Regions from separate parts of the Blautia sp. NSJ-175 genome, predicted to be linked through region 2. Evidence: riboswitches for the same ligand, from Rfam matches in the RefSeq annotation. Region 2 holds a riboswitch; the other holds the start of a gene.
What was found. A riboswitch is a leader RNA that binds a small molecule or an ion and turns the genes downstream of it on or off. The one in region 2 is predicted to bind cyclic di-GMP.
Positions count from the first base shown of each region.

Region 1: it holds a riboswitch for cyclic di-GMP, as region 2 does, so the genes downstream of both, MUB35_RS13680 (fibronectin type III domain-containing protein) here and MUB35_RS14155 (HD-GYP domain-containing protein) in region 2, are expected to answer to the same signal.

Region 1 is NZ_JALIFQ010000007.1:273,356-280,080, reverse strand. It holds gene MUB35_RS13680 (fibronectin type III domain-containing protein) at 1-5,021, opposite strand, end outside; cyclic di-GMP riboswitch class I at 5,128-5,205, opposite strand; gene mobB (molybdopterin-guanine dinucleotide biosynthesis protein B) at 5,296-6,426, opposite strand; gene MUB35_RS13670 (hypothetical protein) at 6,430-6,725, opposite strand, start outside.
Region 2 is NZ_JALIFQ010000008.1:56,905-63,629, forward strand. It holds gene MUB35_RS14140 (GntR family transcriptional regulator) at 39-1,529, opposite strand; gene MUB35_RS14145 (sensor histidine kinase) at 1,701-3,506, shown strand; gene MUB35_RS14150 (response regulator) at 3,512-4,300, shown strand; cyclic di-GMP riboswitch class I at 4,388-4,471, shown strand; gene MUB35_RS14155 (HD-GYP domain-containing protein) at 4,633-5,328, shown strand; gene MUB35_RS14160 (signal peptidase I) at 5,328-5,963, shown strand; gene MUB35_RS14165 (hypothetical protein) at 6,139-6,725, shown strand, end outside.

The DNA of each region.
Region 1 (6,725 bases), on a different contig from region 2:
TCTTTGTTAAAATAGGAAACAGCCGTATCCCCTGAATAGGACAGTGTTCCTGTTTTTACAGGGGTCCACTGGTTTCCGTCCTGGCTTACATAGGCTTCAAATTTCCTGACTGCTGTTTTATCGTCAGCGGCTGTTACCTTAAAGGCAGCGGCCTGAAGGGTTCTGCCGAAGCTGATGACGATCTCCGGGTTTTTTGCCTCTCCGGTATATACATCTGCATAGTCATTGTTGCAAATACTGCTGATTCCGGAAATGGTGATTCCTTCCGGATCTTCCTCATTTCCTTCCTCCTGACGGTCGCTTGATGAGGTCATGTTTGTAGTTATCTTCCATCCATCCTTCGCCACACTTCCGTCATTGGAAATCTTCACAGAGTCTATGGCAGCCCTCTCTGTCTGCTGCAGCAGCTTGTCATATCCCACTGCCTCATAAGTAAACACTCTGTTGTTCATGGACGCAATGGTATCCGTAAATGTCACGGTACCGTCTTTCGCCTCCACAAACCCGATGACCCGGCCGTTTCTGTATATTTCATATCCCAGCATGGAGTTCTGGTCAGCCGCATTATTGGAAAGCGTGATCGTAACCTGGTTGGAGTTCGGAACATATGAAAGATCCGCACTTACTGCAGTCTGTGCTGCCGTGCTTTCTCCGCCCTCAATACGGTATGCTCTTGCTTCATCTGAAATATAGCTGATCCTTCTTGTCTCCTCCTCAAACTGTGATGCGTACGCCATAGTATCTGAATCCGGCGTCATACCCCACTGCTCAAAGAATGCAAGCAGGTTCTTTTCCGCTGCCGCACAGGAAAGACGCATCAGAGTGTTGTCCACATCTTTTGGAATTGTGAGAGCGATACCTCCGGGCGCCGGCGCAATGGCCGTATTTCTGGCGTATGCATCCACTCTTGCAAAGAACAGATTATTAAACTGCTCCTCATAGTTATCATAAGTCCTGAAATTATATCCCTCATCATAGGCCAGATGGAGCTGCCAATACATGGCAAGGCTTGTAAATACGCTCTCTGCGCGGCCCTTTGTCCCTGAAGTGACCTTTTTATATACATCTGCATATTGATAACGGACAGAATCATTCGTCTCCTTGGCCTGTGCCAGAATGGAGTAATAGTTGTTGGTTATTTCCGCAATGGCATAGGATGGCTGATTGATGATATGGCCAATCTCATGGGCGATTCCCCAGCCAAATAGCTGTCCGCTCACATATCTGCCGTTGTCACTCTGTACCGGTACACTGTTTGCCAGTCCTGCTGCGCTGCCCCACTCGATACCGATATGGAGCCCGCCGGCATACATAAATGCCCCTGAAAACATTCTCATGTAACGGATATTCAGACGGCTGGATGGCAGATTGTTCTTGCCGCCGTACCGGGCTGCCAGTGTCTTGTCACCATTATAATCGCCAAGTCCTTTGTGCTGGTAAAACAGTGTCACCATCTGTTCCATGGCCTGACAGGATTCGTATAATACTTCTGTCTGGTTGTCCAGGCTGTTTTCTTTTCCCTGGTTTTTCAGCTTGTTGTTGATACCGTTTAAGATCTGTTCCGCGGATACGGAATACATCATCTGATGCAGTACAATGTCCGTTGCTCCCAAAATGCAGTTCTTTTTGTCATAGCTGTAGTCACAGCCGCTTTCCTTATTCCCCTCATGAAACTTTTTGTGAAGATCCGAAATTTCCGGAACATATGTATTTAATTTCTCCACATACGCCCTGACCGCTTCTTTTGCTTCCGCCTCATCTGCCGCATTTGAAATGTCAAGCTTTGGTATCTCCTGTCCTCCGCTCACACGCACGCTCATATTGAGAGCGTCATTATTTCCCGTAAATTCCACATACAGGCTACCGCCGTGTTCTGCACTCAGGCTTCCGATCTGGGGAATGGTAACTTCATTTTTTCCGTTTTTCAGATTCTGGACCACAACCTTGCTCCAGTTTCCTGATTCCGCGTGATACTGTGTGGCGATGAGATTCAGGTTCGTGTTGGCCCCCAGTTCTGCGTCATCTCTGCCCACATACACAACCAGTTCTTCTCCGGCATGAGCACTGATGCCGAGAGGCTGCCATGCGTTCAGACCGCCGGAAAAGCCCAGGGCACCGTCCTTTTTCTTTGTCACGGCTGTGTCCACTTTCATAACTCTGCCGGCATTTTTATCATTTAGAAGTTCTTTCGCGTAGGACAGATCTGAAAGGAGCAGCTCCCGCTTCGGATGGTAATCACCTGTCGCCTCATCCGGAGTATCTGCCCTTTTCTCCAGCTCTTCGATGGTCTTTAAGGTCACATCCTCCCGCAGCTCCAAATGCATGGTATCCGCAAACAGTCCGTCGACCTCTTTTTCCAGACTGTCATAATAATAAAACTTCATCTCTGCTATGGAGATTCTTCCGTCTGCAGGTGCCCAAGCCATGGCAAAGTTTATCTGTATCCGATTTGTCTTAAATGGCTGGGAATACTGAAATTCATAATATACTTTGCCGTTCACACTCTTCTTCTGTGTAAAATGGCCGTCTATCATTTTCTCATTGCCGTCTTCATCCCAATATTTTGTCTTGGCATATCCATATGTATACTGCTGCTTCTCATCCGGTACTACCACCAGCCTGTCCATCTCATAGCTCTGATCAAAGGTAATGACAGGAGAAGGCTTTCCGGCATTGTATCCGCCTGCATCCCAGGATGCCAGACTCCAGGAGGTGGTATAATCATTGTCTGCCACTGCTGCATCTGTCTCCGGTTTTGAGGAAGGATATTCAATAGATTTAATATGCGCGGTCAGTCCTCCGCCCTCCTTTGGCGTATTGATCAGCCTGTAATTGGAAGTGACTGCAGGATTGATATCCGTTGTCTCTCCTGCGTATATTTTTGACTTGCCGCCGGTTCCCATTTCATTTGTTCCCGTAAGGTATATCTCATAGGTTGTGCCGTCTTTTAAGTCTGTAAGCTGATATTTGTTCTGTTTGATATTCTCTTTCTTTTCAAATTCTTCTGTGCCCTGTTCCCTGTAGTAGAGGGTGTAGAAATCTGTGTCCTCCATCATCTTCCAGGCGATGTCCAGTTTTCTGTATCCTCCGGAAATGTTCACATTCTCCGGAGCGTCAGGCGCCTTTGAGGGCTTGGGTACCACGGTCACCGGCTCTGAATAGGCACTGCTCCAGTCGCCGTTCACTGAACGTACCAGAACTGTGTACTCCTCATTGTTTTTCATCTTCTCTGTGCCAAAGCTTGTGATAAGGATACTGTTCTCAGCGGTTGGATATACTTTGCTCTTCCCGTCCTTTTTCACCATAACTTCATAGCCGGCTACATTTGTCTGCGCGTTCCAGGTCACTGTGAATTTCTTATCGCCCGGCTCTGTACTTACATTGTCGGGAATATTCATCACGGGGGCAGGAATCCTGTCCTCCATTCCGTTTAAAAATTCCACCCTGGAGATATCTGCCAGACTGCTTCCTCCGGCATCTGTCACCTTGATGACTACCTTCTTGATCGCAACCTGTTTTCCCAGATTGATGATTATGGTACCGTCCGGTTCCATGACCGCCTGTGCCGCTGTGAGGGCAAACATGGACACTCCGCTTATGGGAACCTCCATGGTCTGCCGCTGCCCGTTTTCATCATCGTATTCAACGGTCACGGACCCTGCCCGGATGATATTGGCGGAATCTCTCGGCGGTGTCAGAACCAGCGCGCCCGCTGTTATATCGGAACGTTTTTCCAGATCAAGCTGCAGTTCCACCGGATTTTCCTCTGATATCTCCCCGCCGTCTGCAGGCTCCAGGGAAACGCTTCCACCGTCGTCCAAAATACTCTCAATACTGCCATCCGACACCCGGGTGGACGCTCCCACATCTGCTGTGATTTCATCCATCAGATAACTTCTTGACACATAAGCTTCCGTTTTCTCAAATCCGTAGCTGTATGAAAGCCACTGCAGATCCACAAGGTCAACACTCTGATCCTGATTCAGATCATAGATACTGTCCGTACTTTCCTGATGAACTGCCAAGACCAATCCCGATTTGTCCTGCTCATCAATCACACCGTCCCTGTTCACGTCACCGTATCCCATAACACCGGGATGTTTTTCCATATCAGAAAAATCCATTCCTGTATAGACATCCAGAAACTGCATCTTCTGCTCCATGGCCTGTATCTCCATATCCTGGTCATACGAGGCAAAGCTGTCTCCGCTTATACTGAGATGGTACTGCCCGGGCTCCAAATCTGTAAAAGATGCCTCCGCCTTTTTAGAAACGCCCTCACCCTCCTGCATGGAAAAGGATGCTGTAAGCTGCCGGCCGCCACCTGTTAAAACTGCCTGCAGTCCTCTGTTCAGCGCTTCCGGGTCACTGTATGGAAGTGTGTAAAGCAGGCTTAGATGCAGCCGGCCTTTCTGTACCACCGCTCCGGTCTCAGAGAGCAGTGCTCCTTCCCCTTTCTGCACATCCGGATTACCTGCCATCTGTTCCCCTGCAGCCCCTTCTTTTCCGGACGCTTCCGTCTGTTCCTCTGCGGTCCCTGCTTTTCCGGTCTCTCCCGTCTGTTCCTCTGCGGTCCCTGCTTTTCCGGTCTCTCCCGTCTGTTCCCCTGTGGTCTCTTTTTTCCCGGATTCTCCTGCCAGTATCCCTGCAGTATCCTCTTTCCCGGATTCTCCCGACAGTATTCCTGTAGTACCTTCTTTTCCGGATTCTCCCGTCTGTTCCTCTGCAGCCTCTGCGTTCTTTGGCGCTCCCGCCTGTTCACCCTGCATTTTCATCTGGCCCTCAGGCACTTCTGCAGGTTGCTGCAGGCTCCTGTTCCTCAGCGTTTCCGCCTGCCATCCGGGCGTCTCGCTCTGCTTCCCGGCATCCATCTTCTGGCTGCTGTCCACATCCATGGATGCTGCCTGCGCACCGGATTTAAAAGACTCCACATCCTGCCCCTGAACAGCGGCAGATGCAGTAGTCCCCGGTGTCTGCAGGAGCATACCGGATACAAGAAGCCAGGCGCATAACTTTTTCATTTTCAATTTTTATTCTCCTTCCCCTTTCAGGGCCAAAAAAAACGATACCCAGGGATATCGTTTTTCTTAAAGACAACAGACGGACAGAATATTCCTGTCCATCACTGTCTGCAGCCCGGCTGTCCCTCCCTTGGGACCCGTGGCTTTGCGTCACTGCCTTACGACAGTTTTGCCCCTTTATTTTTTTTATATTTCCGTTTTCTGACTCTGTTCATGTATTAAACAGGATCACTATATTAAGAATATCAATTTTGACAATTTTAGTCAAGTCTTTTCATTCCATATTTTTGATTTTTTTACAGATTTCTTCCAGAAGACCGTCTCTGTTCTTTTCCGTAACTTCAATCACTTCCACGTCGGGGCGTTCTGCCACTGCCTGTGTAAACGCACCTGTATTCTTCTGCAGGACACCGATGACAAGACTCTGGGTATCCAGACAGGAGAACAATGCTTCCTGAAAGGCGGGGGCATCTGCCTCAGCCTTTCCGAGTTCATCTATCACGGCTGTTTTTTCAGGCATTTCCTTCACCTTTTTCATCACGGCTGCGCCCAGTGTCTCAAAGGTTTCCGGTATGGATATCTTCTTTCCCTTACCGGCCCGTATTAGGATCGGACTGTCATTTTCGTATTCTCCCACAGGTACCAGGCTGTGCAGGTAAAATCCCTTCTGGACACCGCCGATCTCATAGGGCAGTGTTCTGTAACCCACCGGCTCTGTTCCCAGTTCTTCCACAATACGGTTTAAAAGTGTGCTCTTGCCAGCCCCTTTTTCCCCTGTCAGGAAGATATGTTTTCTATGTGCTTCTGAGGGATGGGCCGTGAGTTTTTTCTTTCCGGCCAGCTTTTTCTCTGCCTTATGGCAGCCACACTGGCAAAAAGCCGCTGCCTTTTGGAGCATGGGACGCTTTTTTAAAGGAAATTCCGCATCCGGAAGTGTTTCCAGCAGATCTGCCAGAGCGGATATCTCTTCCACAGAGTGATAGACTCTGAACTCCCCATAGGTTTTTTTATCCCCGGCAAGTCTCCCTGCTATGGCAATCGTCTCCTCTGTCAAACGTTCCGAAACCTCCGCATCCTTATGTGCACAGATGATTCTGGGCACACAAAGTTCATACTCTCCTTCCAGTATGAGGTAATCCACAGGCAGTTTCTCATAGAAATCCCCGCTTACGTCCGCCGGAAGTAAAATATCGGTCTCTTTTTTCCCTTTTACACAGACAAGATCAGCGCCCGCCTCCCTGTGTCTCCACGTATTACTGTCAGAAGTGTCCAGGGTAAATTCGGGACAGAACACACTCTTTACGGTTCCTACCCGGTATCCCCGTTTTTTCAGTTCTTTGATGAGTCCGGTAACCGTTGTGGTCTTGCCGGACTTTCTCACACCTACGATCGTACAGATTTTCAACTGTCACCCTCCCTGCTCACTCTCTATTTCTGTTATATGTTTACACCAGCGCCTTCGGTGTGTATCCTTTGGAATCACGAGACGGTATGTCTCTCCATCCTGCGCAAGGTATACATCCCCCGCGAGGATTTCTTCACCGGAAACAAGCGTATCCCTGCCGTCCCCGCTCACAAACTCCACGAGGCTGTCCGCAGTCACACTGCCCAGTACCTCACTCACCGAAAAAGCCTGATAGGAATATTCAGCTCCGTCAGCACACTTCCCCTTGAGTTTCACAGGGGTCATGCCTTCAAACAAAC
Region 2 (6,725 bases):
TAATATAGCAAAAAGACAGGTAACTGCACAGGCATGTCTCAAGTCGGTGCGTACGGCTTTGTTTCTGCCCTCATAAAGCTGAAACATGGGGAGGTATGCAGTTCCTCGGGTTTAAAGCCATTTTCCAGCAGTACGGCGAAAGTGGTTTCATATTCCTTTTTCATAAAAGAACTGATCGTTTCAGAACATTTATCCATATCATTTTCCCTTAAAGCGTAAAGAAAGTTCTCTGTAAAAGCTCTTATAGCGGAATCGAAATCAGGCATTCTTTTCCTGAATTTTTTTAAGGGATATCCCCAGAGATTCAGACTGTACAGCTTTCCGTATATTTCACGGATGCCCTGCAAAGGACTGTGTTCGGCTGTAAAAGTAAAGATACTCTGGGATGAAAGTATATAAAGTCCGGTACTGAGAGAATCCTCCAGCATGTCTGTCAGCTCGTCCTTTTCTTTTCCGGAAAGTGACTCCAGGGTAATGTGTATCACTTCTCTGCAGGACTCAGCAAGCAGTTCAAATGACTGGATAAAATAAGCTATATTCTGCCGGATCACAGGATGTGTCAGATCAATATCTTCTTCATCGCCGCAGTCACACATAAACAGTATGCGGATACCTTTTCCGTTGATAGACTGCGTAAATCCAAGCTGGTTCAGCAGGTGGACAGTACGGCGCATGGTGCTCACAGAGACATTGTATTTTTCTGCCATTTTTTCATAGGGAGGCAGAAAATCCATGCTGCGGTACCCGCCCTGACAGACGTCGTGCATAACCCGGCCTGCCAGGCGGCAGCAAATCTGGGGCCGGTCTCTGTAAATATTCCAGGTAAAACCTTTTCCGGAGTCCTGTGCAGCGGGGGGGATGCGTTTTTGAATGTAGTTCAGGATCTTTTCAGAGACATCTCTTTGAAATGCATGATGTGCCTGATAAATCAGATCTCTGTTTCCTGACTTTCCGCAGGCGATCAGATTCTGCAGACGTTTCCGTCCCTCCTCTCCGTCATACAGTGTATGCCCTTCGTACTGCATGGGAAAAGGCAGGCCGAAGAACAAAGCAGCTTCCCAGAAAAGATTCAGGGCCAGCGGATTCTGCGTTTTTTGCAGGATATAGCTGTAGAAGCGTATTTGATCTTCCGGGTTAGGCTGACCGGACAGCCACTCCAGATACTCGAACCCGCTGTCATCCATGAGACGGAATCCCTTCACCAGCATAGGCATAATGATCAGTGCGGATGACTGGTTAAGGTCTGAAAATGTGCTTCGCCGCTCCTGGAAAAAGCGGACAGCATATGTCTTCATCTCCAGGCCGCTCTGCTGAAATATGACTTTTGCGCACCGCCCATGGCTTCTGGATATATATCCCTCATCCTGAAGCCGCTTATATGCCGATTTTATGGTGAGGGAAGAGACACTGAACTCACTGCAGAGTGTATCGATCGTGGGCAGACTGTCCCCGTATTTATAATATTGGAAATGAAAACGTACAACAAAATATTCATAAATCAGATTAGCAAACCCCTGATTGTTCTGCATTCCGCTCACCTTCTTTCTTTTTTATTTTAACATTTAGGGTGCAATAGTACCAGATGATATTGCAGATTTTTAAGAAGCAGACTATAATAAAAATAGAATGACTTGAACAAGGAAGAGAGAATAAGAGGTTCTGCGCGGTATATCAACAAAGCATTTCAAAGGGGAGCAGGAATGAAATTGGATGAAACGAAAAGGGTGAAGGGAATGCGGGCCAGGTTTCTGCTGGTTGTTTTTTGTATGGTCTTTGTATTGCTGATCGCGGTCCTGGACAGGGCTGAAATTCCGCCGGAACCGCAGTGCAGTTCGATAGAGATAGAAAAGGGCTGGATTTACAGGGATACAGAGGGGAACTGCAGGAAAATAACCGTGTTGAACGGAAAACTGAACACACCGGCAGGAGAGACTATACGGCTGGAAAATAAACTTCCGCAGACGGTTCACAGCGGCATGTTTTTATGCTTCAGAAGTTCACAGCAGTCGGTGCGGGTGTTAGTTGATGAAAAACAGATTTATGAGTATGATACGTCGGATTTGCGGCTTTTCAGCCGGGCAACTCCCAGTGCATGGAACTTTGTACCCATATCACAGGAGTCAGCGGGGAAAACGGTGGCGATAGAAACAGTCTCCCCTTATAAACAGAGCTCGGGACAGTTGAACCGTGTTTTTTTCGGACCGTATTCCGAAGTGGAATTGTATATAATAAATTCGCAGCTCCCGCAGTTTATTATCAGTCTGTTTATTATGATCATGGCAGTGTTTTTTTTCTTCCTTTCCTTATGGCTGAAGAAAACAAAAGATATCGGCAATATCCTGGACAGTCTGTGTCTGTTTATTCTGCTGGTGGGCATTTGGGTATTTTCTGAATCCAAGATGCCGCCGGTGTTTTCAGGGCTTAGTATGATGGAACCGTCTATAACTTTTTTTGTACTGTTTTTAATGCCTATGCCATATGCGGATTATATGAGCTGTCGACTGCATCCGCGCCATCAAAAGGCCCTATCCCTGTTGTTTTATGCTGCTTTTACAAATACGGTGGTCTGTACACTGATTCAGATATGCGGGGCAGCCGACATGATAGAACTTTTGCCGGCAGCGCACGTGATGCTGATCTTGACTGCGGGGTATACTCTTACGGCGCTGGTTTATGACAGATACACTGCGGGCGGGAACGGGGATATATTAGAATTCACGGGTCTGATGATCCTGTTTCTCTGTGGAGTTGTGGAGCTTGGTTTCTTTTACAGGAATGATCTTGAGGATACAGGTACCCTGGTCCCCCTCGGTATTCTCGTATATCTTATTCTGATCAGCGGCAGCGCGGTCAGAAACCTGCTGCGCCGGACTGCCAGGACGGAAGAATTAAGCAGAGAATTACAGGACAGCCGTGTAAAGCTCATGGTCGGTCAGATTCAGCCGCATTTTATATACAATACTCTGGGTGCTATTCAGGCTTATATTATGAAATCGCCGAATACGGCCTATAAAATGGTGCAGGATTTCAGCGATTACCTGCGGGCAAATATACAGTCAATTACCAGAACTGACCCGATTTTGTTTTCTGAAGAGCTTAAGCATATCAGAGCCTACACGGATATAGAACTGGTACGGTTCCGGAACAGGATCCAGGTGGTCTATGAGATAGGGCCAAAGGACTTTCTGATACTTCCTCTCACTGTGCAGCCGCTTGTGGAGAATGCTATCAAACATGGTCTCTGTAAACAGCCGGAAGGAGGTATCTTATGGATACGTACATTGGAGGAAGAGAAGAATTATCTGGTCATAGTGGAAGACAACGGAATAGGGTTTGATGTGTCCGAAATCATGGGAGAAAAGGATAATTTCGGGCTCATGAATATACAAAAGCGTTTAAAATCCCAGATGGGAGCAGAGGTTAAGATTGAGAGTGCACCTGGTAAAGGGACCAGAGTCACGGTGACGATTCCACGGGATTTTTTAGGGGGGGGGGTATATTTATAAAAACAATACTTGTAGATGATGAATTATGGGCTATGGATAAGTTTGAGATAGAAGCAGCGGCAATACCGGATATTGAGATTGTGGGAAAGTTCGACCGGTCCGATGAGGCGCTTCGATTCGCAGAGAAAAACCGTGTGGATTTTGCTTTGCTGGATGTGGAGATGCCGGGAATGAACGGGCTGGAGCTTGGCAGGGCCCTGAAGGAACTCTATCCGGATATTGTGATCATATTTGTGTCAGGATATGACCAGTATGTAGTGGAGGCCCTGCATGACGGGGCGGACTATTATCTCACCAAACCGTATACCAGCCAGCAAGTGTCAGATACTTTGATACGGGCAAAACTATTATCGAAGCGTCAGGAAAAACCTGTGTTTATCCGCACCTTTGGAACTTTCGAGGTATTTGTGGATGGAAAAGTGGTTATATTTCCGGGTCCTAAGGTAAAGGAGATATTCGCGCTGCTGGTCGATAAGAATGGGGGAGGCCTGACTTCCGAGGAGGCATTTGCCTGCATTTGGGAGGGGAAAGAATATACAGATACGAATCTGAGTCTGTATCGGAGTGCAGTACGGCGTCTGGCTGACTTTCTGGATTCCATAGGACTCAGCGGACTGCTCATAACAGAAAAAAATGTGAGGTGGCTCAATACAGAATTATATGACAGCGATTACAACCGTTTTCTCGCCGGGGATGTCAGGGCTATTAACGAATTTCAGGGTGAGTACATGACGGATTACAGTTGGGGTGAATCTACTCTGGGCAGACTGTGCCGGATGAAGGATGAAAAATAGAATATAAAACGGATAAAAATTGGCTTATTGTGTTTCAATTACACGATGATTACACGGCGCTTGATATATACTGTAATAACAGTATCATGACGTATATAGCAAACCAGGTGAAAGCCGGGGGCGCAAAGCTATAGGGGCTAAGCCGCTGCGGTATGCCAGCCAGTTGCCGTTTGAGACAGAGACCGGATGGTAACAGGTTATGTTATGAATCCGGTCTCTTTTTTGGATTGGAAATACAATGCTCTCAGGATATGGCGCGGTATATGAAGAGCTGACGTGTATTTTTGATGAGGGAGAACCAAACTGGTTACAGGGAAGGGAGGAAGGACAGATTGCAGGAACAGTTGTGGATGGATTTGGCAAACGGAAATCAAATTAACAGGCATCAGGTATATGACAGCCTGCCTGCCCGGATGCGCATGTACAGTGAACGTGTTGCGTATTATGTTCAGATTTTATACCACAGTGCCCTTGATATGGGTATTTACGAAAATGATGCAAAACTGAGCCGTGAGCGACAGCCTTACGTATGGGAAAGTGTTAAGCTGTTCGATATCGGCTATGCGGCAGTTCCGGATTTTCTGAAGCAGAAGCCCTCCCTGACTGCGGAAGAACACAGGATCATGGAACGGCATACAACGGACGGCTTTGCCATCGTGTTAGGGAATCCTGTGGAAGAAGAATTCTTTTCCCTGTCTGAAGAGGAAAAGCTGATCATCAGTATGGGAATGGATGCAGCCATCGGACATCATGAGAGATGGGACGGGAGAGGATATCCTAACCATGAGAGGGGAAGCGCGGCACCGATTTTAGGCAGGATGTGCGCAATCTGTAATGCTTATGATAAGCAGACCAGTACCCGCCTGTATCCGGAGGGGATGCCCCATGAATTTGCCTGTTGTGAAATCGTCCGCGAATCCGGATTTGCATATGATCCGGAGCTGGTCAGGGCATTCATAGAGGCTATGCCGTTGTTTAAAAAGGCCCTGTGCCGAAGCAGGGGACACGAATTGGGAGGTGAAAGCTGATGGAAGAAAAGAAGGATAAAAAAGGCCGGATCCTCGCAGCCATCAATATTATATTGTGTATCATCCTGATTCCGGTCATCTTAATGAATGTGACCGTTATAATCAGTTCGTATATTCATCCGGATGAGATACCGGGGATTTTCGGTATCAAGCCGGTGGCAGTGCTGTCCGGTTCCATGGAGGATACCTTCATGACAGGGGAGCTTATTTTCGTAGAGAAGACGGATACCTCACTCCTGAAAGAAGGGGATGTGATCTGTTATCTTATGGAAGGGCAGGCAGTGACCCATCGTATTGTTAGCATAGAGCAGGATGAGGAAGGTGAAGATTTTTACATAACCAGAGGCGATGCAAACAATACAGAGGACAGGGAAACGGTGAGGCCGGAACAGGTACAGGGAATCTGGAACGGCGTGCATCTGGCCGGTATGGGGAATTTTGTTATATTTCTTTCCAGCACCACAGGGATGATCGTTTTCATTATCTGCCCGATTCTGCTGCTGATCGCCTGGGATGTAATACGGCGCTGGCAGATGGATAAAAAGGAAAGGTCAAGGGCAGACGAACTGGAGGCAGAGCTGAAGGCTCTCAAAGCAGCTCAGAGTGAACGAGAAAAAGCAGAGTTAGAGCAGTAGATTTGTTTTTATTCAGTTGGCTGCATTTGCTGTGCGGGCACAGAGCACTGTAAATGTTCCATATAAATCCGCCGGGGCCACCCGGTAAAACGCTGCGGGCATTTGGGGAAGCGCGACCCGCAGAAATCAAATGGCGTGCTTCCCGGACGCAATAAATTAAAAAGGAGGTTATCCCATGAAAAGAAGAAGAACAACCCGCCTGGGCGTTGTGGCCCTGGCACTTACCCTGATTACGATGACTATGACGGGAGGGACATTGGCGAAGTATACAGCAGAGGTAACGGGTGATACAACGGCAACGGTAGCGAAGTTTGCTTTTGACTTGAACGGAGCGTCGGAACAAACAGAGAAAAAAACGATAAATTTATCTAGTATGTTTTCAAATACTTATAACGATGAGATGGTTAAGGCAGCAGAAGGGAAGAAGGTTGTAGCTCCTGGAACTAGCGGAAAAGTAAAAATAACATTGGATAATAAAGGTGAGGTTAAAATTGCGCCAGCATTTAATATTAGTGAAACTAATGCTCAAAATATTCCATTGCAGTATGCGATTACCGAGACAGAAGCAGTTCCTGTTAGTGATGATGAATGGAAGAAATCCGAGAACTTAATAACTACAACAGATCCAGTTATCGTTGGAAGTAGTAAAATATTCTATCTGCACTGGAGATGGAATCCAAAGAGTGTAGATACGGCAGATACCACTTTGGGTATTAAAACTTCATTAGATACAGTTAAGATAGAGATAAGCTGTACGGTTTC